Regions from separate parts of the Paenibacillus sp. FSL R5-0912 genome, predicted to be linked through region 1. Evidence: riboswitches for the same ligand, from Rfam matches in the RefSeq annotation. Region 1 holds a riboswitch; the other holds the start of a gene.
The links. Region 1 has a riboswitch for cyclic di-GMP ahead of R50912_RS32950 (bifunctional diguanylate cyclase/phosphodiesterase). Riboswitches for the same ligand answer to the same signal wherever they lie in the genome.
Positions count from the first base shown of each region.

Region 1 (15,053 bases):
TCCGCACGCCATAGGTCGGCGGCGTCACGGCAATGGCTGCTGAAGCGGGAATGAGATTCTTGGCCGCTTCCATATTGGAGACCATCCGGCGCAGAATCAGCTGCAGCGGGAACAACTTCTCATTATCCACGAACATCAGTCCCATGAACCAGTCATTCCAGTAGCTCAGGGCATAGAAGAGACCGACGGAGGCCAGAATCGGCGTCGAGATCGGAATCATAATTTGAAAGAAGACCCTCATTTCATTCGCTCCGTCTATTCTTGCAGCTTCCTCCAATTCCTCGGGAATGGTACGGAAGAAACTGACCAACAAAAAGACGAGGAACGGCTGGCATAACATCGTCAAAATGAGCACCCAGATGGTATTCTGCAAATGCAGCCACTGACTGACCACAATATAAAATGGAATGATGCCTCCGGAAAACAGCATTGGCAGATAGCAAAAAAACAGAAACGGTGTTTGCAGGACATTCCGTTTGTTAGCCAGCGAATAGCCGAGCATTGCGGAAATGCACAGTGCGGTTAATGCGCCTACGACAGTGATAAAGATCGTAACCGCATAGCCATTGAACAGTACATCCGATTGCAAAACCGCCTTATACGCATCCAGGGATAATGCTTGCGGAAATAAAGTATAGCCGTGCGCAATCAGTTCCTGTTCATCCGTAAAAGAGCCGATAATCATCAGCAGAAAAGGAAACACACAAAATAAGGTAAACAACAAAATGAACGTATGGGCAAATATCGTAAACGTTCGATCCGCAGCACTCTGTTTCTGTCTCATAGTTCTTCTCCTAGAATAAAGCAGATTCTTTGGACACCCTTCGGGTTATCCAGTTGGCGGTAATGACGAAGATTAGACCCATCACCGACTGGAACAGGCCAACCGCCGAGGACATGCCGAAGTCATGCAGCTGTCTCATAGAGCGGAACACGAAGGTGTCAATGACATCGGTAGTCGGATAGAGCGATGAATTATCTCCAATGATGGCATAGATCATGGCAAAGTCACCATTGAAAATCTTGCCTACGGCCAGCAAAGTCATAATCATGATGGTAGGAACGAGCAGTGGCAGCGTAATGCGCAGCACAATCTGCACTTTGGACGCCCCGTCAATCCGGGCAGCCTCGTACAAATCCTCCGATATCCCGGTAATCGCGGCCAGGAAAATAATCGAAAGATAACCGGCTCCCTGCCATACACGGATTACCGTCAGAATGTAGGGCCAAAGCTTCGACTCAAACATCCAGTTCACCGGCTCCATACCGATATTTTGCAGCCAGTTATTGATCATCGGCTCTTCCCCGCCGAATAAGGATTGGACAATCATTCCTATTACAATCCAAGACATAAAATAAGGAAGAAAAATGAAAGACTGCGATATTCGCTTGAAATACTTATTACGAATCTCATTAAACATAAGAGCAATCATAACCGCAGCCACCGTAGTAAACACAATGAACAGTATGTTCAGTACCAGCGTATTGCGCAGAATGGTCCAGAAATCACCTGAAGTAAAAAAGTAATCGAAATTTTTAAAACCGACCCAATCACTTCCTGTGATTCCCTTGGCAAAATTATAGTCTTTGAAGGCAATCATAATCCCGTATATGGGAAAATAACTGAACACTAGAAAAAACAACAACCCCGGCACGGCCATAACATAAAGAAATGGATTTTGGACAATATGGTTCATTTTAGACTTTTTACTGGTGTTAATTGGGTATTGCATCTGTTTATATCCCCCCTTTCATCGAGACCGGCAATTGCATGAGCACGCCGTTATCTATGCCGTCACCTTATCAAGCCCTCACTGCTACGGCAATTCCGAAAAGCTCTAATCCTTCCTGCAAGCGCAGATTTACAAACTTCCCAAAAACAACACTATTGCGAAAACAAACGATTCTGAAGACGAAAATAATCGGTATGCTATAATTAATCTACAATTTATGAGCCCGGCAGTTATGATTACGGAGGTTCCAGCAATGAAAATCAGACGTCCACTCCTCGCATCGCTGAAGCAGCATCCTACTTATATGAAGCTTATTTTTTATTTTGTCAGTGCAAACGTTCTGGTGCTGGGTATATCCTTTGCGCTGCTCTATTGGCAGTCATCCAAGACGCTTCTGGAAGAGATCGGCGATCATTCCGAATCCCTGCTGGTGAACAGCGCCCAGAACACCGCACGGCTGATGGAATGGGCGCTGGAATTTAGCTTCTCCTCCAGTGATGACAGCGCCCTCAAGGTATATGCCCTTTCAGATCATTACAGCGATTTTGAAACTTTCGAGGTATGGAGCCGGCTTATGGACATCAAGAACGCCAATCCGTCGATCGATTCGGTATACCTCATTAACGATTACACGGATACAGTTGTTGATTCCAGACTGGGATTGAATGATGCGGATACGTTCTACGACCAAGATATCATTAAGCGCTTACAGGACCCGGTTACCGCGAATCACAGCGTGCTCATTCCAAGAACCCTGCCTCTCCCTCTTACCGGGAATACGCCCAAAGAGGTGATGACCATCATCAGATTTTACGAAAGAGGCAGCTCCATCTCCGCTTTCGTTATGAATATAGATACGGATAATCTCATGACCCTGCTTCAGGACAATTCGAATGATGCCGACAGATCGGTTGCGGTTCTGAATGACCGGGAGGAGACGGTTTTTAGCAGCACTTCTCTGAATCAGGAACAAACTGCGGACCTCAGGAATCACGTGATTAAGGGCGAAAGCGGATGGAAGCTCTTTCATCCCCGAACTCAGGGAGAGCAGCTAATGGTTTACGCAGACATCTCCATCAAAGGAATTCAGGATTGGACCTTCATCGAAACGATACCGAAGTCTGTCATTCTGGAGAAAATAACGGTTCTGCGTAACACCAGCCTGGTCCTGTTCATTGCCTTGTTCGGGGCCTCCTGGACCGTGATCGTGCTGATCTCCAAACGGGTATACTCGCCCATTCAAGAACTGATTACCAGAGTAATGCGGCAGCATCAAGCGGAAAAGCCCGGTCTCGGATACAGCACCAATGAACTTGACTACTTATCCAATGTGTTTATAGCCCAGCACAATCAGATCAACGAACTGACCGAGCAATGGCGGCTTAATAAATTTTTGGGCAGAGAAAGGTTCCTGCGAGATTTCCTGGGGGAGACTTACCATTCAGCAGAGGAGATAGGTTCTCAATTTCTGGAGTGGGGCATTGACCTGCCGATAGATCAGCTGTCGGTGGCCATCTTCCGGATTGACCATTTCTCGGAATTCTCGGAGACCTACCCGGAGAAGGACCGGCGTCTGCTCCGGTTCGCCATGTCCAATATTATTCAAGAGTCGCTGCAATCGTCCAAGCACAAGCTGCAAACGGTGGATATGGGTGACGATCACGTGGCCGTTGTCCTATCCGCCCCCTTGTCCGAAGAATATGCACGGAAGCTGCAAGGCTCCCAACAGTTAATAGAGCAGTATTTGTCAGTTGGAACGACTGTCGCTTGGGGCAGGACGCTGCCCAGCCTGACCGACATGCATGAGATATATATGGAGACGTATGAGTTGACGCAGGAACGGTTCCGCTTCGGACACAGGGCGCTCATCGTAAAAGCATGGCTGCCAGGTGCGCCCGGAGAGCTGTACCACCTGCCTGTGAACAAAGAGCGGCATATCGCTCAGGCTCTTCCCAAGGGGAATGCAGAGACGGTTCTGGAAGTCATACGCTCAGCCGTAGTCAAGCTGCGGGAAATGCCCTATTTTGAATGTAAAATGTCGTTAATTACCTTGTTTATGGATATACGCCGGCTCATGCAGGAGCATTCCGCTCAGCCTCTGCCCAGTTCATGGGGGCTGACTTCTATTGAGAAACAGATTATTCAGCAGGAGACGATGGACAAAGTGGTGCCATGGATGGAAGCCTTGGTCACTAAGACACTCGAAGACATAGCAGCTGCCCGCGGGCTGTCCAAGAATGTGACACTGATCGAGCAGGCGGACCGGTTCATTGAAGCACAATTAACCGATCCGAACTTGTCCGCAAAAATGCTCGCTGATCATTTGGGGTTATCCGTTAATTATTTCCGCAGTTTATATAAAGCGGAGACAAACCAGTCCATTACGGACAAAATCTCGGAGAAGCGCCTAAGCTTCATCTGTCAGGAGCTCATTGCCTCCGACTCTCCGATTGAGCCCATCGTCCAAAATTTCGGATTCTCGTCGCTTAACACGTTTTATTCCAGCTTCAAAAAGGTGTACGCAATGACACCGGCCCAATATCGGAAGAAGTATAGAGGTGGCAATACTATTGAGAAGCTATAAAGAATCTCTGTAAAGTCTTGATTCCTGATCAAATTTTATATATTTAATAAAAATGTATTTCGAGGATTGGAGCGAGTATGCCGGAATGCCCTATTTCGGAGCTACTACGGGGGATCCAAGTCAGCCCGGAATCGATGGGGCCTTAATTAAACGCCAAGGCGCTGCTCCAGGGCCCGGACAAGCTCTGAATGGATACGCTTGTACCCTGGGCGTGGGGGATTACGACGCTACTGAAGCTCTGATTCTGCAACTTGGGGGCAAGCTCGCAATGCCGAAGTATGCTCTGCCGGGAATGGCCTGGCAGGGATATTACCATGATACAGAAGGTAATCTATTTGGGATTCATCAGCCTGATAAGCAGGCCAAATAAGTTCACTCAATCAGGCAGAAACAAAGGACTTAGATACGCCCTCCGCCGTCTTCCAGTGCAGCAAAAATCTCCCGTGCGTCTGCCTCTTCTGTAGGATGAATGGCAATCTGAACCGACCTATCGTTCTGATCTTGTCGGGCTAGAGTATATTGGTCCAAACCTGACCTAAACAAAAACAGTCCGAAATAACTCACCTTTACTCCTTCATATAAGAGTCAGTCACGAACGCTGCTCCCTTGAGCGGAAATCAGGCGGCGCTAAGACCTTATCAATTGCAGAGTTCCACGCACATGACACTACAAACAGCATAGTTCCGATCAATTTTCTCAAGCCATGCAAGCTACCTATAAGTAATATTCAGAATTTCCCCTTTACCCTAAGGTTGATGTACAACAGTTGGGGTAATCAGATCGCCTTTAACAGGCATAGTGGCACTATCTATATCCCCGAAGTAAAGCGGCAACCCCTCGGCCAAGATGGGCAGCCATGTTTGAGTAGGATCCTGTCGCTGATGGTGAACATGCAGATGAGGCTCGGAACTCGAGCCGCTGTTGCCTACGTGTCCCAACAGATCACCTGCTTGTACCTTGTCTCCAACAGCTACAGTAATACTGTGCTGCTTCAGGTGATTCAAAAGCAGGTAGGTGCCTGTATCCGGAACCTTCAGGTAGACATAATTGCCTTCCATAGAGAGAACTTCCTCCGATCCGGGCGTAAGGTCAGCCTCCTCGTCATAAGCAGCAATGACAACGGCATCCAGCGGTGCGTACACTTCCTGATTCCATATGCCGTAATCCTCCGCATGGCTGCTTCCGGTGTTATAGGGTTCCATTACCAGATCATAAGCCCAGCGTTCGGAGGACCATACCGCATGCGGTGCGTTATCTTCGGCGGAATCTCCACCCCAGCCGACGACTGCTGCTGTATGAAGCGGCATTTTCACGGTAAGCCCTGGCTTAGTATCTACAATGGCAACTGGGTATGCTAATGGGATTACATTGACCGTCAAAAGAAAATGGCCAATTAGTACAGCCGACACCCCCAAATTCAGCAACAGTTTATTTAGGGGTGCTCGCTTCACAAGTTTTACGGCCAGCCAAATCAGATTCATTACAGCCCATACGGCTCCGGCAGCCGGCAAAATGAACTTCAGCACCAACCACGCATACACACCGATCATGCCATGAATCCACAGCGCACCGGCCCATCCCCCTAACGTCAGCAGCAATAATAACATCGAAACAGAATTAGTTTTTTTCATGAAAATTTAGCTTCATCTCCTAAGAATTAAAAAATGAAATTTGCAATTTCTACGTTAGACGACGTCTACAGTAGGAACACTGCATTCCGGGTGCGGAGGAAGTAGCAGAACAAAATCACCCTAGCAGGTGAATAGACTTACTAGCCAGCGGTCATTTGTCCGTTGGCTCTTCTTTTCTTACCAAGGTTCCATTACAAGAAGGACAGAAAAACTCCGGCGATTCTCCGACCTCCAGTCCATACGAACACTCGACCACGATAAACTCAGGCACCGGGTCTAACTCCCCACATTCCACACAGACATAATCAATCCATATCTATGGCTCTTCTTCTGCCCACGGTTCCCATAAGTCCCCATCCTTCATTTTATCCGGTTTGTTCTCTTCGCCTTTCCCATGTTTCCTTATCCCCCATTTCTTTTGGTCTGCATATTCTCGCTCTTCGTCATAATAATAAATTCGGCCATATTCTGCATGCCAAATCACCACAAGCAACATCCGGTGCTTGCAGCAGGGACAGATCAGCGGATCTTGACCATAACTCTCCAGCATTCGCTCACGGTAACTCTTCTTCCTCCGTTCTTTGGCTGGAAAGATCATCTCCATTTGTTTATGTACCATGAACCGCCACAGATTTATGACCTTCTGCGACTCTTTGTTTTTTCCACGGCTGTATAGACCGTAGCGCCCTACCATCCGTATATGCTTCGGCGGGATGTGCTGCACCAGGTCGTAAGTAAATTTCATCACGGGCGAGACCACACATACCCGTTTACCCGTTCGGTGATCTGCATACCAATAATGGACTTTATGGTAATCATAGCTGACGACCCGGTACTCCGCGATCGCTGGACGTGCTAAATATCGTCCTATATATTTTGCGGCTCCCCGCGCATCTATCATCCGTTGCTCCGCATTCACGCAAAACCCCTTCGGGTAACGCTGGTACAACTGATTCACCAGTCTTCTTACCCGTTCGTCCTCCGGATACCATTTCATCATGAGATCCAGCAGTAGCTTTTGCCACGACTTTCGTAAGTACTCATACGAGATAAACTCTGCCTTTTTCCACTCCTTGTTCCGGTCCAGCGCACCTTCTGTAATGAGTGAATGGATGTGCGGGTTAAACTTTAAAGCGATGCAGGGTAGAAGCACGCGCACAGTTTCTTAGGCTGCGAAAGCGTAGTTGTTTTGTTGTTTGCCGTTTAATAGGCTTTAGCGTAGCGTTGATGAAGCTTACCCTCAATAATCCCGGCAGTTGATCAGCCCACCTTCAGACGGAGCCGTAGGGAATCGCCGCCCTGCCCGAAGATAAAGGCACACAAGCCTTTACGGATGCAATCATATCTTCAGTATCCTATCGAATACTCTCTTCTTTCTTTTAAGTTAAGGATATCTTGGCCCGTCGGGTTCTGAAAAATACGAAGTCCAAACAAAGGGATAATCGCAAAAATGTGATCAAAGATATCAGACTGGACCGCCTCATACACACCCCAGGTAGTCTCATTGCTGAACGCATAAATTTCTAAGGGCAGTCCGCTGTCTCCTGCTTCCAGCTGTCTGACAATGAGCGTCATATTCTTATGGATTTTAGGATGATTGCGCAGATATTCTTGGACATATTCTCTGAACACCCCGATATTCGTTAGCTGTCTCCCATTAACCTTGCTCTCCATATTGATATGATGTTCGATATTATAGGCGTTAATTTCATCGATTCTTGTAGTGATGTAATCGCTAAGGTAGTGAACCTTACGGAACTCCTCAATCATTTCTTTTGTACAGAAACATATGCTGCTAGTATCAATACAGACACTTCGTTTCATCCTTCTGCCCCCAGAGGCTTCCATGCCCCGCCAATTTTTAAAAGAGTCTGATATCAGGGCATAACTTGGAATCATGGTAATGGTTTTATCGAAATTCATCACCTTTACCGTATTTAGCGTAATATCTATGACATTACCGTCGGCATTATATTTAGGCATTTCAATCCAGTCCCCTACACGAACCATATCGTTAGAGGATAATTGAACACCTGCCACCAAGCCCAGTATCGAATCTTTGAAGACTAGCATAAGAACAGCGGATAACGCTCCCAGTCCACTAAGAAGAATCAGCGGATTCTGACCCATGAGGTTAGAAATCACCACAATCGCACCAATAATATACAGAAAAATCTTCGCAACCTGGATGTAGCCCTTGATCGGCCTAATCTTGGACACTTCATACGTACGATAAATAGTATCAATGGCATCAAGAAGTGCATTGAGTACCCTGATCGTTACAATAATCATATAAGCTAAGGCAACCTTTACAATAAAAGATTGATACAGCGGAAAAATAGGCGCAGCGTAATAGATGATAAAGGCTGGAGCGAGATGCGACAGCTTGTGAAATACTTTTTTCTCCAAAAAAATATTATCCCACGTATACCGGTTGTTATTGATAATATGAATAATGATCTTAAGTACGATTCTTTTGGCTACAAGATTGGCCGTTACAGAGAGTACAGCAATACATAAGACCATGATGATGTTCGAGAGATACACAACCATTTGGTCGCTCGCTCCATATCCTGCTAGGTGCTCTCTAATAAAATTCATCATTTCCTCCTGACAGAGTGCATATTAGCCTACAATTATAGATTATTGTCAGGGATTAAGCAAAATTAAAACAAAAACAATCTGGTTAGACGATAGAGCAAGCAGTTCTGCTAAAAATAAAAAGACCACCATAAGAAGGTGATCTCACTGATAATAAGATGGAGCCGAGGGGAGTCGAACCCCTGTCCGAAGATAACGGCACATAAGCTTCTACGAGTGTAGTTACAGTTTTGATGTCACCCTAGAAGCCCCCCGTACGACACCATAATACATAGAAAGGCAGCTTATCGGCACTCCCTTATAAGAAATTCCTTACCTCTTCACATTGTACCGGTTTGCTTATTAAATATCCCTGGACATCATCACACTCCAATTCACGCAGCAAGTTCAATTGTTCCTCCGTTTCGACGCCTTCCGCGACAACTTTTAAACCGATGCTATGAGCGATGAAAATGATAGCTTTCACAATGGACACATCGTTGGATTGGCTCTGAATGTTACGAACGAAGGACTGATCAATTTTAAGGAAATCGATTGGGTAGTTCACAAGATAGTTCAATGAAGAATACCCAGTGCCAAAATCATCAATGGAGATCTTAACGCCTAACTTTCTTATCTCCTGTAAAGTGGAGAGTACCTGTTCTTCATTGTTCATACTTATATTTTCAGTAATCTCCAGCTCCAAGTATCGTGGATCAAGCTGGGTCTCGTTCAAGATGCCAGAGATGTTCCGAACCAGATCCTTATCCTTAAATTGCCTTACGGATAGATTAACGGAGACACAGACTGGCTTGTAGCCCTCATTCTGCCAAGCTTTGTTTTGCGAACAAGCTGTCCGTAACACCCATTCTCCAATGGGGCTAATCAGTCCGCTTTCTTCGGCAATCGGTATAAATTCCGCGGGGCTAATCATGCCCTGAACTGGATGGCGCCATCGAATCAGAGCCTCTAGTCCGATAATTTGGCCTGTCTTCAATTCCATCCGGGGCTGATAGAATAGTTCAAACTCATGATTATCTAAAGCTTTATGAAGCATCGTCTCCAAGCTCATTTGGTTTGACAATGACGTATTAAGCTTCCCCTCATAGAAACTGTAACCATTACGCCCTGTCTTTTTAACCATATACATCGCTTGATCTGCATTCTTAATAAGTTCCATCTCACTGTCTCCATCCGTTGGAAAGAGGCTGATACCAATACTTGGTGTAGTATACACCTCGTGATCACTTAGCGAAATGGGTATCTTAAATGCCGCAAGAACAGCTTGGGCAATTTGTTCCGATTGTTCACGGGTCACATTGGGAAGTAAGGCGATGAATTCATCTCCACCCATTCTTGAGAGGATCGCATCCTGACCAAGACATTCTTGAACCCTCACAACTACCAGCTTTAATAACTGATCGCCCTTTGTATGACCGAACGTATCATTTACCATCTTAAACCGATCGACATCGATGAACAGGATTGCGGCTGTGTGACCATGGTCGTCGGCTTCCTTCAAGTAAGCTTGTAACCGTTGATTAAAGTTGACTCTATTGGGTAAACCGGTCAAGCAGTCGTAATAGGCGAGGAGTTGAATCTCAGCAAACATGCTTTGAAGTCTGGTGGCCGTATCCTTGCTGTTAGATATAAGCGTATTAATTTCTTGTATAAAGCTGCCTTTCCAGTTCACGCTCTGGTTCTCGGCTATTTTCTCAGGTAAATTAGTGGTTGTGTGGGTTAAAAGCTTAATCGGTCGAACAATGATTTCACTGATCACATTAGAAATAAAAATAAATATCAATCCACAGGCCAATAAAACACTGAATATTTTTATGTAGTAGCTATACAAGCGGTCACGATAGGGGGCAATTGGTGCCTCGACAATAACACTCCAATCACCCAGTTCCGGAATTGTCATGATCTTGAAATAGGAGGATTCTCCCCATCTGTTCATTGGATTTCTGATAGCATCCGGGAACCAGTGATACAAACCGCCAATTATTTCACTTGCTTCGCCCCTTTCTGCCCAGTTATACGGGTTCATAACGGCCAGATCATCACGAGTACTCGCAATAACCCTGTCATTCCGGTCTACGATTGTGACATTCATTAGTCTATTATTCGCCAGCTTTTTTAACTCCGTTGTAACATAGTTAAGATTGAGCACACCTACGGCCGCCCCTGTAAATTCGCCGCTAATCATAATAGGGGAGCCCACAACGACAATGGGTTCGTTAACGCAACCTCTTCCAAGAAACACATCGGAAACAACGAATTGGTGTTTTTCTCTCATATATTCAAAGTAAGGCCGATCCGAGAAGTTTAAGCCAATCGTTGACTTTCCTTTGTTATTTAGTAATGGAGAGAACAGCTTTGTAACTCCGTTGCGATCAGCAATGTATGAAGTAGTAAAATCCGGATATAACGCCAGTAGATAAGCCATTTGGCGCTGCAAGGAATCGATCTCTTCCATCCTATTCTCAGCCGCCGCCATCGATAAAGTATTCACTGCGGCAACATGAACTTCTCCCCACTCTGTAAGATCATTGCGGATGATAGCGGAATCTCGTTCAGTCTCTGACTTTATTTTTTCATTCATGTTGTGATACTGTTCATGACCGATCATCACCGTCACCAGAAGCAAAGTTATAAAGGTAAACGTGACAAATATGTTGAAAAGCACATCATGAAGAGAGCTCGACATCTTGCGTTTTTGGAATGATGGCCATTTAAGAAGAGGCAGATAAGTAAAGATTAAACTGGAAATCAATACATTTAAAATACCATTCACGGCATCCTTAAGCACAACCAGCAGGGAAGCGGTAAAATTCATATCCAGGGCATAACGATAGAATACCCATATGAGAGGCATCCCTAAAATCATCCAATATAGGCTATCAAAAAGAACAATCCTTTTCCCTCTGTAGAAGACGCCGACAAATAAAGTTTCCAGCACAAAAACAAGCATAGCGTAAGGATGATTCCAAAGAAACAACGTGTAACCATTTACAATAACCGATGCCACTAAAGCCCATTTAAGACCATATATCCGCAATATCAAAAAGGTGAATATACTACCGAAGATAAAATTGACCCCCAGCAATAGGGATAGGCTGAGCATATTACCTAGTAGTCCAAAAATAATCAGAGCTATGATAAATACAATCGACTTATTAAATATACTCACTGTTCTCCCACCTTATGAATCAGGCCCATTGCAACAAAAAAACTCTCCCGAAAAGGAGAGGTTTCCTTGCCTTCGGTAACTGGCTGGCATAACATATCCAAATTGGACATGTGATAGCCCCTGTAGTTTTGCGACCCCGTTTTTCAACGAGTGTGCCCTATTATTATTGAGATTATCTGAAAGACAATACATTATTCGACATTAATCTACAAGCTGACACTAATTATAGTTGATACTGCTGGGTGTTACAACCAATTTCTACATTTCCGTATGGCACCGTTCATATCAACTTATAGCAGGTAGGAGTGCTCAGACTGCAACGATCTCTTCTTTGGTCAAAATCGAAGGGCGGATGATGGGTATGGAAGGCGAAAACACACGCCGAAGGGGGAGCATATTTATCACGGGTTACGTGGAGGCCAAAGCCACCGGTCTCCGTATAGCCTCAGTGAAACTCACTGTATCCATTAACAGCAAGCCCCCGAAACCGCGTCACAGCAAGCCTTTTAACCACCACGTATAGTCCAAAACAGCCGCCGAAATGAAAAAAGACACCCCTAAAGGTGTCTTCACTGATACTCCATATGGAGCCGAGGGGAGTCGAACCCCTGTCCGAAGATAACGGCACATAAGCTTCTACGAGTGTAGTCACGGATTTGATGTCACCCGAGTATCGCCCCGTAACCGGCTATACGTTGGGTCAGCCTGATTGTCTTCTTCAGCTCACCGCAGGCGGAGATGAGACAGCGTATCCCACTACTTGTTAGCCCCTATCCCTGTCACATGGGCGATGCAGGGTAGAAGCACGCGCACAGTTTCTTAGGCTGCGAAAGCGTAGTTGTTTTGTTGTTTGCCGTTTAATAGGCTTTAGCGTTGATGAAGCGGACGCGTCCCCACTACTCGCTACTCATGCTCGAACTATCCCCGTCGAATCCAAGAACGGCCCCTCATTAGAAAGGGCGCTTCGGATTAACGGATCAATGACAAGCATACATGCTGATCCGGTTCACAGCTATCTTGATCAAGATGGCTGTTCAGAAGCAATAAGTTTTACTTACACAGTATAGCACATTTATCAACACTTTAACACGTAGGTTAAAGGAATTGAAGGTCGAATCTGGAACAATTGGGCGCCAGGTGGTTACCAGTCTAGCGGGCGATCTTCTGTTTGTCGCGCAGCACACGCTGGATATCACGCTGAGCATCGCGCTTCGCGGCGGAGTCGCGCTTGTCGTATTCCTTCTTACCTTTACCAAGGCCGATCAGCAGCTTGGCGTAGCCATTGCGCACATAAATCTTCAGCGGCACAATCGTGAAGCCATCCCGCTTCGAGGAACCGAGCAGCTTGTGAATCTGTTCCTTATGCATGAGCAGCTTACGTGTACGCGTTGGATCGGTAGGGTTGGCGCGGTTCCCTTGTTCAAAAGGGCTGATATGCATATTGTGAATATGAATCTCACCGTTCCGGATGGTAGCAAAAGCGTCCCCGATGTTAGCGCGGCCGTTACGCAGCGATTTGATCTCTGTACCCGTCAGAACCAAACCCGCTTCATACGTATCCTCAATAAAATAATCATGGGAAGCTTTTTTGTTCTGGGCAAGCACTTTCCCGTCTGCTTTTTTACCCATGAAAGTCACTCCTTGAATTGAATTCCCGGCCCGTTATGAACGGACACCAGGTCTATATTGTATCAAAAGCCAAGCAGGCAGTGCAAGGAAGGATCACCCTATCCCGAGCAATCATTTTGACATATGGGTGTCAGGAAGTGCTACGTTTCAGGTGAAATAGAAGTCCCCTTATATTCTAAAAAAGCACTGTCCCCCTAAAGGAACAGTGCCTTCTATTAATTCTGCCTAGGCCTGAGGTTTCTTCTTCCGCTTTCTGCGGCCGCCGCCCTCCGGATTGCCGCTCTTGTCGCCAGCGCCTGCCGGTGCCGGATTAGTGGTCTCCACGTTGCCTGGAGTCACAGAAGTGCCGATGAAGACGCCGCCTTTCTTCTTCTTGCGGCGGCTCTTGCCCTCCGGCGCTGCGCCGTTGCCTTCGCTTCCGAGGCCGCTGCCGAGGTCTTCGCGGCTGCGGAACCGTGTGCTCGCGTCCACGCCGCGCAGCTCACCGCCCGCCTGCTCGGCTCCGCCCCCGCTTGGCGCGCCGTAGCCGCCCTTGCCGGAGCCGAAGCCGAAGGCAATGCCGCGTCCCCCGGCACTGCCTCCGCCGTCTCCGCCGCGGCCTCTGCCGCGCTCACGCTCGCGCGGAGCACCTGATCCGCCGGCTTCGCCCCGGCGGTCCGCCTTCGCCGCGCTGCCCGCTGCGGAGGCGGCTGCAAGTGCACGCCGCGCGGCCGCTTCCGGCCCGCGGCCGCGCTTACGGCCGCCTGCTGCGCCGCCGTCTTCAGCCGGCGCTACACCTGCGCGCGGCTCTTCACCAGCGCCAGCCTCAGCGCCGCCGCCCTTAACTGCACCGCCAAAGACACCGGCGCCAGCGCTGCCGCTCTTGCCTTTACCTTTGGCGCCGAATCCAGCCGCACCGGCAGCTGCACCGCCGTTCTTGCCCTTCCCGGCGCCTTTAGCCGCACCAGCCGCTGCGCGGCCAGGCTTACCCTTACCTCCGCGGCCCTTGCCAACGCCGCCAGCCTTACCCGCAAATGGCTTGCCGGAGCCGCCGGCACCAGGGCGTCCGGCCTTGCCGCCGCGTCCGCCGTAGTTCCGGTGGTCGCCAGCCGCGCGCGGCTTCATATCAACCAGTTCGAAGTCAATCGTATGATCGTCCATGTTGACCTTGGCCACACGGATCTTCACCTCGTCTCCGATGCGGAACACTTTGGAGGTACGCTCACCGATGAGGGCCATGTGGGCTTCATCGAAGTGGTAATAATCATCGCTCAGTGCGCTGAGCCGGATCAGACCTTCTACCGTGTTATCCAGCTCGATGAACATTCCGAAGCTGGTCACGCTGCTGATCATGGCATCGAATTCTTCGCCTACCTTATCCTGCATGAACTCCGCTTTCTTCAGCTGCTCAGTGTCACGTTCAGCCTCTACCGCTACACGCTCGCGTTCGGAGGACTGCTGGGCGATATCCGGCATCCGCGAAGCCAGATACTCATGACGTTTCTCCGTCAGAGCTCCTCCATTCTCCACCACCTCACGCATGACGCGGTGAATGACAAGGTCGGGATAACGGCGGATCGGCGAGGTGAAGTGGGAATAGAATTCTGCAGCCAGTCCGAAGTGACCCGTACTCTCGGCATCGTATTTCGCCTGCTTCATGGAGCGCAGCATCATCGTGCTAATGACCGTCTGCTCTTTGGTTCCCTGAATCTGCTCCAGCAGATCCT
Region 1 covers NZ_CP009282.1:183,924-198,976, reverse strand. The annotation lists gene R50912_RS00955 (carbohydrate ABC transporter permease) at 1-784, opposite strand, end outside; gene R50912_RS00950 (ABC transporter permease) at 795-1,733, opposite strand; gene R50912_RS00945 (AraC family transcriptional regulator) at 1,987-4,317, shown strand; partial or broken gene R50912_RS00940 (VOC family protein) at 4,376-4,687, shown strand; gene R50912_RS00935 (M23 family metallopeptidase) at 5,064-5,948, opposite strand; gene R50912_RS00930 (IS91 family transposase) at 6,265-7,107, opposite strand; gene R50912_RS00925 (mechanosensitive ion channel family protein) at 7,296-8,549, opposite strand; gene R50912_RS32950 (bifunctional diguanylate cyclase/phosphodiesterase) at 8,848-11,718, opposite strand; cyclic di-GMP riboswitch class I at 11,790-11,885, opposite strand; RNA gene ssrA (transfer-messenger RNA) at 12,301-12,665, opposite strand; gene smpB (SsrA-binding protein SmpB) at 12,868-13,347, opposite strand; gene rnr (ribonuclease R) at 13,573-15,053, opposite strand, start outside.

Region 2 (15,053 bases), 960 kb from region 1:
AACATTATGACGACCGGCCTCAGCTGGCCCTCGTTACAGCCCGGAGGACTGAACACCTATTTCAAATCCGTATGTGAGCAGCTCTCCACACGGAACCTGGTGCATGCCCTGATCTGTAGTCAGGAGACACCGGCTACCCCAAAGGAACTGATCATCCATAACGCCGGCGATCCCAAGGAGACGATCTGGAAACGCAAGGATGCCTTCCAGCGCAAGGCGGCGGACCTGATGGGAGACGGCAGCGGGCGGATTGATATCCTCTATACCCACTTCGCACCTTACGGCATCGGACCGGCGATTGAAGCGAAGAAGCGGGGCATTCCGGTGGTGATGACCTTCCACGGCCCCTGGAATGAAGAGATGAAGATCGAAGGTCAAGGCATCAAGCACAAGGTGAAAACAACGATTGCCAAATCGATTGAACATAAGGCTTACAAGCTGGCGGACAAATTCATTGTCCTAAGCGATTACTTCCGGGGTATGCTGCATGATCTGCATGGGGTGCCGCTGCACAAGATCATCGTCATTCCGGGGGCGGCCAATGTGGAACGGTTCGTGCCTTCCACCAACCGGCTGGCGGTCCGGCGGACACTGAATCTGCCGGAAGGCGCAACGACCGTGCTGACGGTCCGGCGGCTGATGAACCGGATGGGGCTGCTGCAGCTGCTCGAAGCCTGGAAGCAGGTCGCCGAGCGGTTCCCGAACGCGATTCTGCTGATCGGGGGCAAAGGCCCGCTGCGCGGGGAGCTCGAAGAGAAAATAGCCGATTACGGACTGGGCAACAAAGTCCGGCTCCTGGGCTATATTCCCGATCATGAGCTGGCCTCCTATTATCAGGCGGCGGATATGTTCGTCGTTCCTTCGCAGGCGCTGGAAGGCTTCGGCCTGATCACCGTTGAGGCGCTGGCCTCAGGACTTCCGGTGATGGCGACGCCGGTCGGCGGCAACAAGGAGATTCTGCAGGGCTTCCGGCCGGAGCTGCTGTTCAAGAGTGCAGGCAGCGATGATATGGCAGAAGGCATGATTCATATGCTGAGCAACCGCAAGCTGCTGCCGGGCCGTGACGAATGCCGGAATCATGTGCTGGAGAAATATACCTGGCAGCATGTGGGCGATCAAGTGGAGTCCGTATTCCTCGAAACTTTGGGAAAGGGTGTGAGCGTAGGATGATCAAAGTCGCTTATATTGATCACACCGCCAAATGGAGCGGCGGAGAGGTTGCCTTGTTCAACATTCTCACCAACATCGGTGAACAGATTCAACCGCTGGTGATTCTGGCGGAAGAAGGCACTTTGGCCGAACGCCTGCGGGAAAAGGGCATCGATGTCCGCATTATCCCGCTGGATGAGAGCATCCGCAGCCGCGGACGCAACGCTGTGAACCTCGGTGCTCCGGCTGCTGCAATGAAGCTGTTGGCCTACGGCCGTAAGCTTGCTCCGCTGCTCAAAGAGGAGAAGGTCGATTGCGTGCATACCAATTCACTGAAATCGGCATTTTACGGAGCGGTGGCTGCCAAAAAAGCCGGGGTGCCCCTGATCTGGCATATCCGGGACCATATCGGAGCCCCGTACCTGAAGCCGGTTGTCGCCAAGGCGATCCGGCTGCTGTCACGCCTGCTGCCGAACGGCGTCATCGCCAATTCCCATTCCACACTGAATGCCCTGGAGCTGCCGCGGTCAAAGAAGACGCTGGTCGTTTACTCCGCTTTTGCCAAAGCGATTGGTGAAGGAATCGGCAAGCGGGACCAGAAGGACTTCAACGTCCTGCTGGTGGGACGCCTGGCTCACTGGAAAGGCCAGCATATTGTACTGGAAGCCGCCAAGGCCTTCAAGAATGACAGCCGGGTGAAGTTCTGGCTTGCCGGAGACGCGCTGTTCGGAGAAGAGGAATACAAACAGGAATTAATTCAGCAGATGCAGCAAGGCAACATTACCAATGTCAGCCTGCTGGGTCATGTAGATGATATACAAGGACTTATGAACAAAGCCGATTTACTGATTCACACGTCGATCACCCCCGAGCCGTTTGGCCAGGTCATCGTCGAAGGTATGGCGGCTGGACTGCCGGTGATTGCCTCCAATGAAGGCGGACCGGTTGAGATTGTAGTTCCTGGCGTAACAGGAATGCTGATCCAGCCGGGAGATGCTACTGTACTTGCAGACTCCATCACCTGGATGCTGAACCATCCCGAAGAGCGTAGACGGATGGCGGATAATGGAATGAAACGGGTGAAAGAGCATTTTGTCATCGAGAATACGGTCAAGGATATCGTAGCGTACTACAAAGGTCTGCTGGCGGTTACCTGACCTCGCGCTTGGACAATGCTTAAGACTTGCTTCACGATCCGTTTCTACCATGCGTTCACTGCATGATGATGCTGCTCCATAAAACTTTGAGGATGATTCACATGAAAATTGCGATAGCGCACGATTACTTAATCCAAATGGGCGGAGCGGAAAGAGTGGTGGAGGTTTTTCATCACATGTATCCGGATGCTCCGATTTTCACAACGGTTTTTAACGGAAGCCGCCTGACCGATAACCTCAAAGATGCGGATATCCGGGCCTCCTGGCTGCAGAAAATCCCCGGCGTGAAGCGGAATTTCAAAGGGGTGCTGCCGCTCTATCCGATGGCTGTCCGCGATTTGGACTTCAGCGGATATGATATCGTCCTTAGCTCCAGCAGTGCTTTTATGAAAAGCATCCAGGTGCCCGAGTCTACGTTTCATCTGTGTTACTGCCATACCCCCATGCGGTTCGCCTGGGATTATGACACTTACATGGAGCGGCAATCCAATTCAGGATTATTCAAAAGACTGCTTAAGGTATATATGCAGCGGCTGAAGAGCTGGGATCAGCGTACCTCCAAGAATGTAAACCAGTTCGTAGCCAACTCCTCCGTCGTGAAGACGCGGATTCAGAATTATTATCACCGGGATTCCGATGTCATCTTCCCGCCGATTAATACAGCCCGCTTCACCAGCTCCCCTACCATTGGAGATTATTATCTGATCGTATCCCGGCTGGTTTCCTACAAGCGGATCGATCTGGCGGTAGAGGCATTCAACCGTAACGGCGTGAAGCTGTACATCGTGGGAGACGGGCCGGACCGCAAGCGTCTGGAAGGCATGGCCAAGGATAATATCTCTTTCCTGGGGCGGCTGGAGGATGAAGAAGTGACAGGACTGATGTCGCAGTGCCGGGCTTTTGTTTTTCCCGGAGAAGAGGATTTCGGCATTACGCCCCTGGAGGCGAATGCTGCAGGAAGACCGGTCATCGCCTATCAGGCCGGAGGAGCGCTGGACACGATTATTCCTTACGTCAACGGCGTGTTCTTCCAGCACCAGGAAGTTGATGATCTGCTCCAGGCCATTGATGAAGCAGAATCCTATGCGTGGGATATCGAGCAGATTATGGGCCATGCACGTAAATTTGATGAGCAGGCGTTTATGGTCCAGTTCAAGCAGTATGTGGAACAGGCCTACGTCAATTTCCTAAAAGGAGGATGATTGTATGAAACTCGCAGTAATCGGTACCGGCTATGTAGGTCTTGTCTCGGGCGTATGCTTCACCCTTAACGGAAATCATGTCATCTGTGTCGATAAGGATGAGGAAAAAATCAAGAAGCTGAACCGGATGGAATCCCCCATCTATGAGCCGGGCATTGAGGCGCTGATCGAAATGAATCTCCGCGAGGGCAGGCTGAGCTTCTCGGCCGATCTTAAGGATTCGGTCCGCCGCTCCGACATCGTCATCCTTGCCGTAGGGACCCCCTCACTGCCGGGCGGTGAAGCAGATCTAAGATATATTGAAGGGGCCGCCATTGAAATTGCGCAGGCGATGGAAGGCTACAAGATCATCATGACCAAGTCGACCGTACCCGTAGGCACCAATGAGAAAATCCGCAATTTGATCGCTTCGCATACGAATCATCCCTTCGATATTGTCTCCGCCCCTGAGTTCCTCCGTGAAGGCTCCGCGATCCGCGACACGCTGCATCCCGACCGGATCGTGATCGGACTTGATAATCCTGAGCTTGAGCCTACGATGCGCCAGCTGCATCAGGGCTTCACGGACAATGTATTCGTCACGGATATCCGCAGCGCCGAGATGATCAAATATGCATCAAATGCGTTCCTGGCCACTAAGATATCGTTCATTAACGAGATCGCCAATATATGCGAAAAAGTGGGAGCTGATGTAACCGAGGTAGCCGAGGGCATGGGAATGGACCGGAGAATCGGGTCTACCTTCCTGCAGGCCGGCATCGGTTATGGAGGCTCCTGTTTCCCGAAAGACACCAATGCGCTGATCCAGATTGCCGGCAACGTGGACTACGAGTTCAAGCTATTGAAATCGGTGGTCGAGGTCAATAAAGGACAGCGGTTCATGATTATCTCCAAGCTGCATGAATCGCTTGGCAGCCTGCGCGGCGCAGTTATCGGCATCTGGGGCCTTGCCTTCAAGCCGAACACCGATGATGTCCGCGAGGCGCCTGCCCGCGAAATCGTTGAAGCGCTGGTAGCTGAAGGTGCTACCGTCAAGCTGTATGATCCGATTGCCGCCGATAACTTCCGGCGAGAGTACGATCACCCGCAGCTCCGCTGGTGCGGACTGGCGGAAGAGGCTGCCGAAGGCAGCGACGCAGTATGCCTCCTGACCGACTGGAGCCAGTTCAAGGATATCGACCTGCATCAGCTCGCTGGGAGCATGCGCCGCCAGGTATTAATTGACGGCCGCAACGTCTATACCAAAGAGCAGATCGAAGGAACCGGCCTGGAGTATCATTCCGTCGGACGCCCGCAGATGGGCGGCCTTAGCGGCTTCTCCGCCAGCGTTGCTGGCGCGATCTAATCGTCTAGCGGATATCCCGCAGCCTCCCCAGAAGTGGCTGCTTAGGGAAATTAGAGGGAAAAATCCCTTTGATTTCACTGGATGCGGGCTAAACGAGGAAATGAGGAGCATTAATGCACTTGATTCCACCGGATGCGGGCCAAACGAGGAAATGAGGAGCACAAGTGCACTTGATCCTTGCCCTACCCGCCGCGTGAGTGAGCGGCAAGCCCTTGGAACAAGAGTCTTGTGTCTTGGTCTTGTGAGAGTCTTGTGAGAATCTTGTGTTGCCCCCGCTGCTACGGCGAGCGGGAGTCCCTTGGAACAAGAGGCACTTAAGCATCTTTAAATCTTTCCTGCCGCGCAAGCATAGCGGCAGCCACGGTTCAATTGCCGCAACAACAAGCGGCAATAGCTGGATCTTTAGCCGGGAGCTTCGCCTGCGGGCGAAGCGAATAGCCCCAGCTGTTATGTAATGGAACGGAGAGGAATTTTGGAACTGTAGGAGCGTTAGCGTCCGCCTGAAAGCTTTCCGTAGGAAAGCTAGCTTCGGAAGCATATGCTGTCTCTGGATTTCTACCGCGAAGAGCGGTCTAATCAGGAAATCCGGAGGCAACAGCGGCCGAAAGTCCAAACATTCCTTGCAGTGACTCTCATAACAGCCAGCGCATTAAGCTTTTCCGCAATCTGCAGCTCCCAATAACAATCCGATATTTTCGCGACATCACATAAACTTAGGAGGGTTCACTTATGAAACTAGTACTTCTATCAGGCGGTTCTGGTAAACGGCTCTGGCCCTTGTCCAATGATTCACGTTCGAAGCAATTTCTGAAAGTACTGGAAAGCCCGGCAGGTGAACCGGAATCCATGGTACAGCGGGTATGGAGACAGCTGCAGGAGACAGGGATGGCGGAATCGTCCTACCTGGCTACCGGCCGCAGCCAGGTAGAGATGATTCAGAGCCAGCTGGGCAGCGGGGTGCCGATTATCGTTGAGCCGGAGCGGCGCGATACCTTCCCTGCTATTGCATTGACTGCAGCATACCTGTATTCGATCGCCGGTGTTTCACCAAGCGAGACGGTAGCCATCCTGCCCGTCGACCCTTATGTGGAGTCGTCCTTCTTCGATACCGTTCTGCAGCTGGAGAGCACGATGCTGGAGAGCGGCGCCAATCTGGCGCTGATGGGCGTAGTTCCGGAGCATGCTTCCGAGAAATACGGCTATATCATTCCTACCAGCGCCGAAGCGGGAGCGAGCGGGTATCTGCAGGTCAGCCACTTCCAGGAGAAGCCGGACCGCAAGCAGGCTGAGGAGCTAATCAGTCGGAACGCCCTCTGGAACTGCGGCGTGTTTGCTTTCCGTCTTGGGTATCTGCTGGATATTCTGCAGCGCAAAGGACTGCCACTGAACTATGAGGAACTGCAGAAGCAGTATAAACTGCTGGCTTCCATCAGTTTTGATTATGAGGTGGTAGAAAAAGAAGAGAATATCGTGGTTCAGCCTTACGCCGGATTCTGGAAGGACCTGGGCACCTGGAATACGCTGACCGAAGAAATGACCAGCAATCATGTTGGCAAAGGTTTCGTCACTGCAGATTCCGAAGGCACCTGCCTTATCAACGAACTGGACATTCCGATCACCGTGATCGGGGCGAAGGATCTGATTATCGCCGCCAGCCCGGACGGAATTCTGGTTACGCACAAGGCGGAGAGCCCGCGCATTAAGGAAGTGCTGAAATCTTTTGAACAAAGACCGATGTACGAAGAACGCCGCTGGGGCCACTACAAGGTAATTGATTATGTGAAATATGCGGAAGGTAATGAGGTGCTGACGAAGCGGATCTTTATCTCTGAAGGTAAAAATATCAGCTATCAGCTGCATCACAAACGCAGTGAAATCTGGACCATTGTCAGCGGTGAAGCCAGCATTGTGCTCAATGAGAAAATGCATAATGTAAAGGCGGGGGATGTCGTACGGATTCCGGAAGGCACCAAGCATGCGATCCTGGCATTGACAGATATGGAATTTATCGAAGTGCAGACCGGCTCTGAGCTGGTGGAGGAAGATAACATCCGAATCACCTTGGATTGGGAAGATATCGCCTTGCAGCAATTTATTTCGTAGGTCTAATCTATCTATATAACCAATTGTTACAAATCCAAAACAGGTATTAAGAACCAATTATTAAGAAAAATTCATTTTTGCTCTAAATTAAAACTAAATAGAGACGATACTTACGGTAAGAGGGATTAATCCTTCCAATACGACAAAGGCAAACCTAATCGAAAGATAGGGACGCAAAGCTATAGGGCCTTCGCAAGAGTGGCAGCCTGGCTACCGAAAGGAAGATGGATTTTGATAACTTACCGTAAGTCTCGTTTGCTGTGCACTGTGCTGTCTCTGGCCCTTTTATTGACTGCAGTACCTCTGGGACTCGGCGGAATGCCTTCATCTGCAGAAGCTGCATCTAGTTCCAAAGCGCCCGTTAATCCGGAGGCTTCAACCGAAGCAGTCAGATTGCTGGACGATCTGTATTCTATCACTGGAAAAGGCATTATTACCGGCCAACATGACTATCTGGAAAGTCCGGACGAATTCAGCAACAAGCTGAAGGGAACCAGCGGACAATATGCTGCTCTTCACGGGTATGAACTGGGCGTAATTAGCGGGCAATCGGAAAGTACAGCAGCGGCGCAGCGCAGAAATGTTGTGAACAGCGCGATCAACTGGTATAAGGGCGGCGGCATTGTAGCCATGACTTTTCATGAGAATCTGCCCGGTACCGCATACCTCTGGTCCAATGTTCAGAAACCGCTGAGCCAGGCGGAATTCAATAAATATATTACTCCAGGTACAACACAGTACACTGCATTGATTGCAGATCTGGACAAAGTGGCAGTTTCACTTAAAAGCCTGCGGGATGCTGGTGTTCCCGTACTCTGGAGACCTTACCACGAAATGAACGGTAACTGGTTCTGGTGGGGGAAGAAAAATAACTTTGCTTCGCTTTGGAATATTATGTATGACCGTTTCGTGAACGTTCATAAATTAAACAACCTGCTGTGGGTATGGAACCCCAATGCACCCAATGCCTGGTCTGATCCTTATGCGCTGACCTATCCGGGGGCTGACAAGGTGGATGTACTCGCGGCAGATATATATGAGAACGATTATATGAATAAATACCATGACGGCCTGCTTGCCCTTGCGAATGGCAAACCGATTGCCATTGGCGAGAATGGACAAATGCCAAGCACGGCAAAGCTGCAGCTCTCCCAGAAAAATTGGGTATATATGATGAGCTGGGGAAAAATGCTGTATGAAACCAATACCGATGCTACCATCAAAAGCTTCATGAGCGACAGCTATACGGTGACCCGGGACGATTATAAAGCAGGCACATTTGCTCCGTCAACGCCGGTACCAACAGCAACGCCAACGCTGGTACCAACAGCAACGCCAACGCCGGTACCAACAGCAACGCCAACGCCGGTACCAACAGCAACGCCAACGCCGGTACCAACAGCAACGCCAACGCCGGTACCAACAGCAACGCCAACGCCGGTACCGACAGCAACACCAATGCCGGTACCGACTGCAATGCCGATCCCGACGCCCCCTGCTTCCAATGATACTGTGACGGCCCCCGTCGTTCAGAATGGTCTTCAGGGGGAATACTACAAGAACATGACGCTTTCGGGCACTCCGGTTCTGGTCCGGAAGGATGCGCTGCTGAACTTTAACTGGCGCCAGACAGCGCCGGATGCGAAGCTCGGAGTGGATAGCTTTTCTATCCGCTGGACGGGTCAGATCAAACCGACTTTCAGTGAAACCTATCAGATTATCACTACATCCGATGACGGTATCCGCGTCTATATTGACGGCACAGCTGTAATCAACAGCTGGACCAAACAGAGCGGTACCGAGCGTACAGGAAGCATAAACCTGCAAGCAGGCCAGCTCTATGATATCAAAGTGGAGTATTACGAGAATGCAGGCGATGCCAATATCCGTCTGATGTGGCAGAGTCCAAGCCAGGCGAAGGCAACTGTACCTACAAGCGCGTTATTTGTGAACACGGCTGCTTCTTCAGCCAGCAAAGCAGGCTTGGATGCTCCGGCAGTGACTGCAACACCAGTACCAACAGCAACGCCATTACCAGTATCAACACCAACACCGGTGCCAACAGCGGCACCGACGCCAACAGCGGCACCGACGCCAACAGCGGCACCGACGCCAACAGCAACACCGGTGCCAACAGCGGCACCGACGCCAACAGCGGCGCCAACACCAACAGCGACACCAACGCCGACAGAAGGTTCAACGCCGGAGAATCTTACGGCGGAGGCTCCGGCGGTGAACGGGCTGGTTGCGGAATATTTCAATAATATGACGTTGTCTGGTGCCCCGGCAGTGGTACGTACCGATGCAGTGCTTGACTTCAACTGGCGTCAAGGCACGCCGGATGCCGCAATCGGCATAGATTTCTTCTCTGTACGCTGGAGCGGTAAGCTCAAGCCGCTATACACTGAGACTTATCAGATTTATACCACTTCAGATGACGGCATCCGCGTACGGATCAATGGTGAGCTTGTGATCGACAGCTGGATGAAGCAGAGCGGGACCGAACGCACAGGAAGCATAAGCCTGACAGCCGGTCAGCTATATGATATACAAGTGGAGTACTACGAGAATCAAGGAGATGCCAGAGCACGCCTGATGTGGGAGAGTCCGAGCCAAGTTAAGGCAACGGTTCCCGCGAGCGCACTGTTTCTCCCTTCCGCTTCCTAGGATCATACCCCCGCAGCTGTATTCATTATTGGCGCTGATACTGGTTAAGACGTTACAATTCTAAATCCTATAAAGTCCAATCTTAATGGCCCTGCTATTAGCAGGGCTACTAAGCTATAGACCATCCGGTTAATTCATTGCAGCCTCTTAACAGAGAACTGCATACCTGCCTGCCTAAGGCGGCAGTGAAACCCGGGGAAAGGAGATTATATTGAACACTTACCGTAAGTACAGGCTATATACAACAATTATTCCTATTATCCTTATCCTTTCACTTCTGCCATGGGGGGAGGCGCGCAGTCTTCCCGTAGCACGCCCCGTAAACACTCCTGCCGTTTCCATCAAACCCGTTAATCCCTCCGCTTCCAAGGAAGCTGCTGCACTGCTCAGCTATCTGTCCGATCTCAGCGGCAAGGGCATGATCTCCGGCCAGCATGATTACCTGGAGAGCCCCGATGAATTCAATAATAAGCTTAAGAACGCAAGCGGACAGTACGCCGTTCTGCACGGCTACGAGCTGGGAGCCATCAACAACCAGTCCAAGGAGACCATTGCCAGGCAGCGTCAGGCTGTCGTAGACAGTGCCATTAAGTGGCACAAAGGCGGAGGCATTGTAGCGATGACCTTCCATCAGAATCTGCCGGGAACCTCTCCCGAATGGGCTAATGTAAAAATGAATCTGAGCCAGGACAAATTTGACGCATACGTTACTCCGGGAACTCCTCAGTACAAAGCTCTGATCGCCGAGCTGGATGAGGTAGCCGGGTACTTGGGAGAACTGCGGGATGCCGGAGTTCCGGTTTTATGGCGTCCATATCATGAAATGAACGGCAACTGGTTCTGGTGGGGGCACAAGGATAACTTTGCCCGGCTGTGGGATATAGTGTACGACCGTATGGTGAACACACATAAGCTGAATAACCTGCTCTGGGTATGGAACCCGAATGCACCGAACGAGTGGGCGAAGCCTTACAGCGATTATTATCCGGGTGCCTCCAAGGTGGATGTACTGGCAGCCGATATTTATAACAATGACTTCAAGCAGTCCTATTACGAGAACCTTCTGATGCTGGCTGACGGCAAACCCATCGGTATCGGGGAGAGCGGAGAGCTTCCAGACCCTGTCATATTGTCTCAAACCCAGAGTAAATGGGTATATACGATGACATGGGGGAAAATGCTGCTTGAGAATAATAATCTCCAGAAAATTCAAAGCTTTATGAGCAATAAGTACACCGTATCACGGGATGATTACAAGCTGGCACTGAATGCTCAAATCAACACACTTGCTGCGGTATCGCGCAACGGTCTCAAGGGGCAATACTTCGGCAATACGGAGCTGTCCGGCAAACCGATGCTTACCCGGAATGATAACAGGATTGACTTCAACTGGCATGGGGATTCGCCGGCGCCGGGAATCGGCAAGGACTCTTTTTCCGTACGCTGGACCGGTAAGATCAAGCCAGTCTACAGTGAAAAGTATACTTTCACAGCCTCTTCTGATGACGGCATCCGTGTGTGGATCGGCGGCAAGCTGATCATTGACAGCTGGAAGAAGCAAAGCGGTGTCAGCCGGGAGGGAAGTATAACTCTTACAGCCGCAACTGCCTACGATATTAAAGTGGAGTATTATGAGAATCACGGTGACGCAAGCGTTCGTCTGATGTGGCAAAGCCCGCGCCAGAAGCAGGCGTTGATTTCCCAGAATGCGCTGACTCTTCCTTAAGGAATGAAGCTGGTCATGATGAATGAAGCTCTACGGAACCCAGTACATTACAGCCACCCCGGAAGAAAGCGAGGACAAAGGAATGAGGACTAGACTCAAGACAAAGAGAAACAAACCCATTCATCTACTACTAAAATTTGCAGCATTGATCATCTTGTTTCTGTTGTCCGTTTCTGTCTTCGGAGAGGATGGGACAAATAGCGGCGAGGTGGAAGTTGACATGTCGGAATTATCTGCGGCCAAGGATGCGGGTCCCGCAGTTCCGGAGGGGACTGTGCTATGGAAGCTTGGCCAGCATGACGGTTCATCCGCAGAGTTTGCATCAGCCGGATCAAACGGGGCCAAGGGGGTATTCAGCGTTGCTTCAACCGCAGTCAAGGCGGCGGAGCTTCAGAGTATCCCGTCCGGGCTGCACGGCGCTACCAATCCTGAACTGCGGATTACCTACAAGCTGGATAAGATCCCGGTTAACGGGGTCTTATTTCGTGTCAGCATCCTTGATGCCTACAAATCCGTACCGCAGATGAGCGTATTCTCCAACCGGCAGCTGTCAGGGATTATTCAGATTGCCGGTGTGGACGGTACGGACAGTAAATACGATTTCCGCAAAACCTATGAGCTGTACATTCCCAAAGAACAGCTCATCAGCGGAACCAACGAGCTGACGCTGCGGGCAGCGCGCGGGATCTATTCCTCGGCTGCGGAGGATAAGTATAATTGGTGGACATGGGATAACCTTAGTCTGGAAGCACTGAAGACTCCGGTCAAGGAGCCGATTCACGGGAGCTATACGCTGACCGGAACCATGGTCAACAACAAACAGTTCTATTTTGACAAAGGTGCAGTTACGCATTTGCCTTATATTATGAAATGGCTGGGTTTAGCCTACAGCGGCAACATTATGCGGACCAGCTGTGCCAGCGATGTGGGCAGATCCTGTGAGAATATGGGGGAGTACTACGAGGTCCTGAAGGATTATAATATGCAGGCTGTTGCCCTCTATCTGTACACGGGTGATATCAAGCTCAAGGAAGACGGTTCACTGCCGGATGATGCGGAGAAGAAGCTGACCGATTATTTCAAGCAGTACGGCCAGTATTTCCAGTATTATGAGGTGGATAATGAGCCCGGACTGTTCAACCGTTCCAAAGCAGTCAATCTGGCGATAGCCGACTGGCTGAATAAGAAAGGCAAGACGATCGCACCGCATCTGCAGACGGTGGCCCCGGGCTGGGCATACTGGCCGGGTTACAGCGAAGATTCCTGCGGTAATCAGAAGGGGATGCTTAAGCAGTGCGGAGATCCGGACGGCTGGGAACGGGACCCGGAGCAGCGGAACGAGTTGGAGGAAGTAACGGATTTGACCAATGGGCATTCCTATGGTGAATCGTATATTTTCAGCAATGGAGGCAGCTTTACAGAGAACCTGAAGACCTTTGGGGGAGCTGTAGACGGCCTCAGCAAAAAAATGCTCACCACCGAATTCGGCACCTCGGATACTCATGTGGATGCCTATCAATACGGCGCGTCCGAGCGGACAGCGGCAGTGTTTGACCGGATTATGCGGGGGCATATCGGATATGCCGATATGTTTGTGCAGCATGCCGCTTTCTTCAAGAACTTCAGTCTGTTCAAGTACGGCTTTAACCTGGAGGAGCATGATCCGGGAGCTACAGAGATTTATTATACCAAAGAAGGTGAAGACTCACGCGTAAGTATTATGCGCCGGCTGGATCTGGCTTATGCCACACACGGGGCGCCGCTGAGCTATCAGATTACGAACAAAGATGATTTGGCAGACAAAATGGTGTATGTACGGGCGGTAGACACTTCCACCCTTGAGCCTCTGGCAGGCAGCGGAGCCACATCCAACAAGCTGCTTGTGAACTTTGTCAACTTTGAAGAAACCGAGCAGACCATTAAAGTAAAGGTGACCATGCCGGAGAAGACCGTATATGAGGGTGAACGCTTTGGCCGCGGAGATACTTATGAAGAGGCACGCAGCTATATGTCGGGCAGGAATGCCACACCTATACTGGAATTCACCGAAACGCTGGCTCCGGGTGAGGCGGTGCAGTATATTCTGCAGCCCTCTTCCGAAGTAGCGGATATTGCGCCGCAAGGCTTCAAGGCCACGGCAGTTAAAGGGCTGTCGATGCATCTGAGCTGGCTGGAGGCTCCCGGGGCAAGCTATGAAGTGCTCCGGGCCGACGGCCCGGGCAGTGAACTGAAAATGATTGCGGCAGGTGTGCGGAACACAGAGTATACTGACAGCAAACTGCAGGAGGGCACATTGTATACTTATGCGGTAAGAGTGTCGGGCTCTGGTGTCATGTCGGAGAAGACACAGATTTCAGCAACCGGACTCGTCCCGCTGGACCGGACCGGCTGGAAGGTTACGTCTAATGTGAACACGGCAGCGTCGAAGCCGGAGAGTGCCATTGATGGAGACAGGCGTACACGCTGGGATACCGGCAAACATCAGGCATCAGGTGAATACTTCCAGATTGATTTAGGTGCAGTACATGCAATAGAAGCCATAGAGCTGATTTATACTTTATCATCGTATGATTATCCCCGGGGATATACCGTCCAGGTATCCGATGATGCCAAAAGCTGGAATCAGGTAGCATCCGGCAAAGGAAAGCTGGAATTGACCAGGATTGCCTTTTCCCAGGTCCAAACCCGTTATATCCGCATACAGCAGACCGGTTCCGGAGGCAACTATTGGTCGATTCAGGAGCTGCAGGTGTATTCAAGAGAATAAAGGACGGCATAATAAGCTCCGTGGATTTAACAAGCCACCGGGGTTTTTTGCTGCGAAGTATGAATGGGAAAGGGGTGAACCGGATCGATGACTCATCTTGCAGATCAAATTATTCTGCTGCTGGCGGTCTTGCTGCTGGTAGGCGTGCTGTCCACCAAATTCTCCACCCGTTTTGGTATGCCCGCACTGGTTCTGTTTATCGCTGCCGGTATGGTGCTCAGCCATTTCATTTATTTCAACAATGCTTCATTAACACAGATCGCCGGGATTTTTGCGCTTGTGGTTATTCTGTTTGAAGGCGGAATGCAGACGAGTATGAAGGATATCCGTCCGGTCATGAAGCCGGCGCTGTCGCTGGCTACGGCAGGTGTGCTTTTGACAACGGGAGTTGTCGGTGTTTTTGCCAGATTTATATTAGGCGTGCCGTGGGCGGAGAGCTTCCTATTCGGGGCGATTGTCGGCTCGACGGATGCGGCTGCGGTGTTCTCAGTACTGGGCGGCAAAAACATTGATAAACGCCTGACCTCTACACTCGAAGCAGAATCCGGCAGCAACGATCCGATGGCGGTATTTCTCACCGTCTCCCTGATCGAATGGATACAGCATCCTGATACTGCAATCTGGAGTCTGGTGCTCTCCTTCTTCTGGGAGATGGGGATCGGTCTCCTGCTGGGGATTCTTATCGGTAAGCTGGCTACATATCTGATCAACCGGATTAATCTGGACTCTACCGGGTTGTATCCGGTGATGGCTATCGGCTTTGCGGTTCTGACCTACGGGGTTTCGGCGATGGTCCACAGCAGCGGCCTGCTTGCCGTCTATGTTATGGGGCTGGTGCTGGGGAACTCCGAGCTGATGTATCACCGTACGATTATGAATTTCAATCACGGCTTTGCCTGGATGATGCAGATTGCCATGTTCATCCTGCTCGGTCTGC
Region 2 covers NZ_CP009282.1:1,146,825-1,161,877, forward strand. The annotation lists gene R50912_RS04950 (glycosyltransferase family 4 protein) at 1-1,170, shown strand, start outside; gene R50912_RS04955 (glycosyltransferase family 4 protein) at 1,167-2,306, shown strand; gene R50912_RS04960 (glycosyltransferase) at 2,408-3,508, shown strand; gene R50912_RS04965 (UDP-glucose dehydrogenase family protein) at 3,513-4,853, shown strand; gene R50912_RS04970 (sugar phosphate nucleotidyltransferase) at 5,583-6,956, shown strand; cyclic di-GMP riboswitch class I at 7,094-7,174, shown strand; gene R50912_RS33810 (PA14 domain-containing protein) at 7,188-9,623, shown strand; gene R50912_RS04980 (glycosyl hydrolase) at 9,835-11,349, shown strand; gene R50912_RS04985 (discoidin domain-containing protein) at 11,570-14,116, shown strand; gene R50912_RS04990 (potassium/proton antiporter) at 14,204-15,053, shown strand, end outside.
Region 2: linked by a shared signal. The riboswitch ahead of R50912_RS33810 (PA14 domain-containing protein) and the one ahead of R50912_RS32950 (bifunctional diguanylate cyclase/phosphodiesterase) in region 1 are both predicted to bind cyclic di-GMP.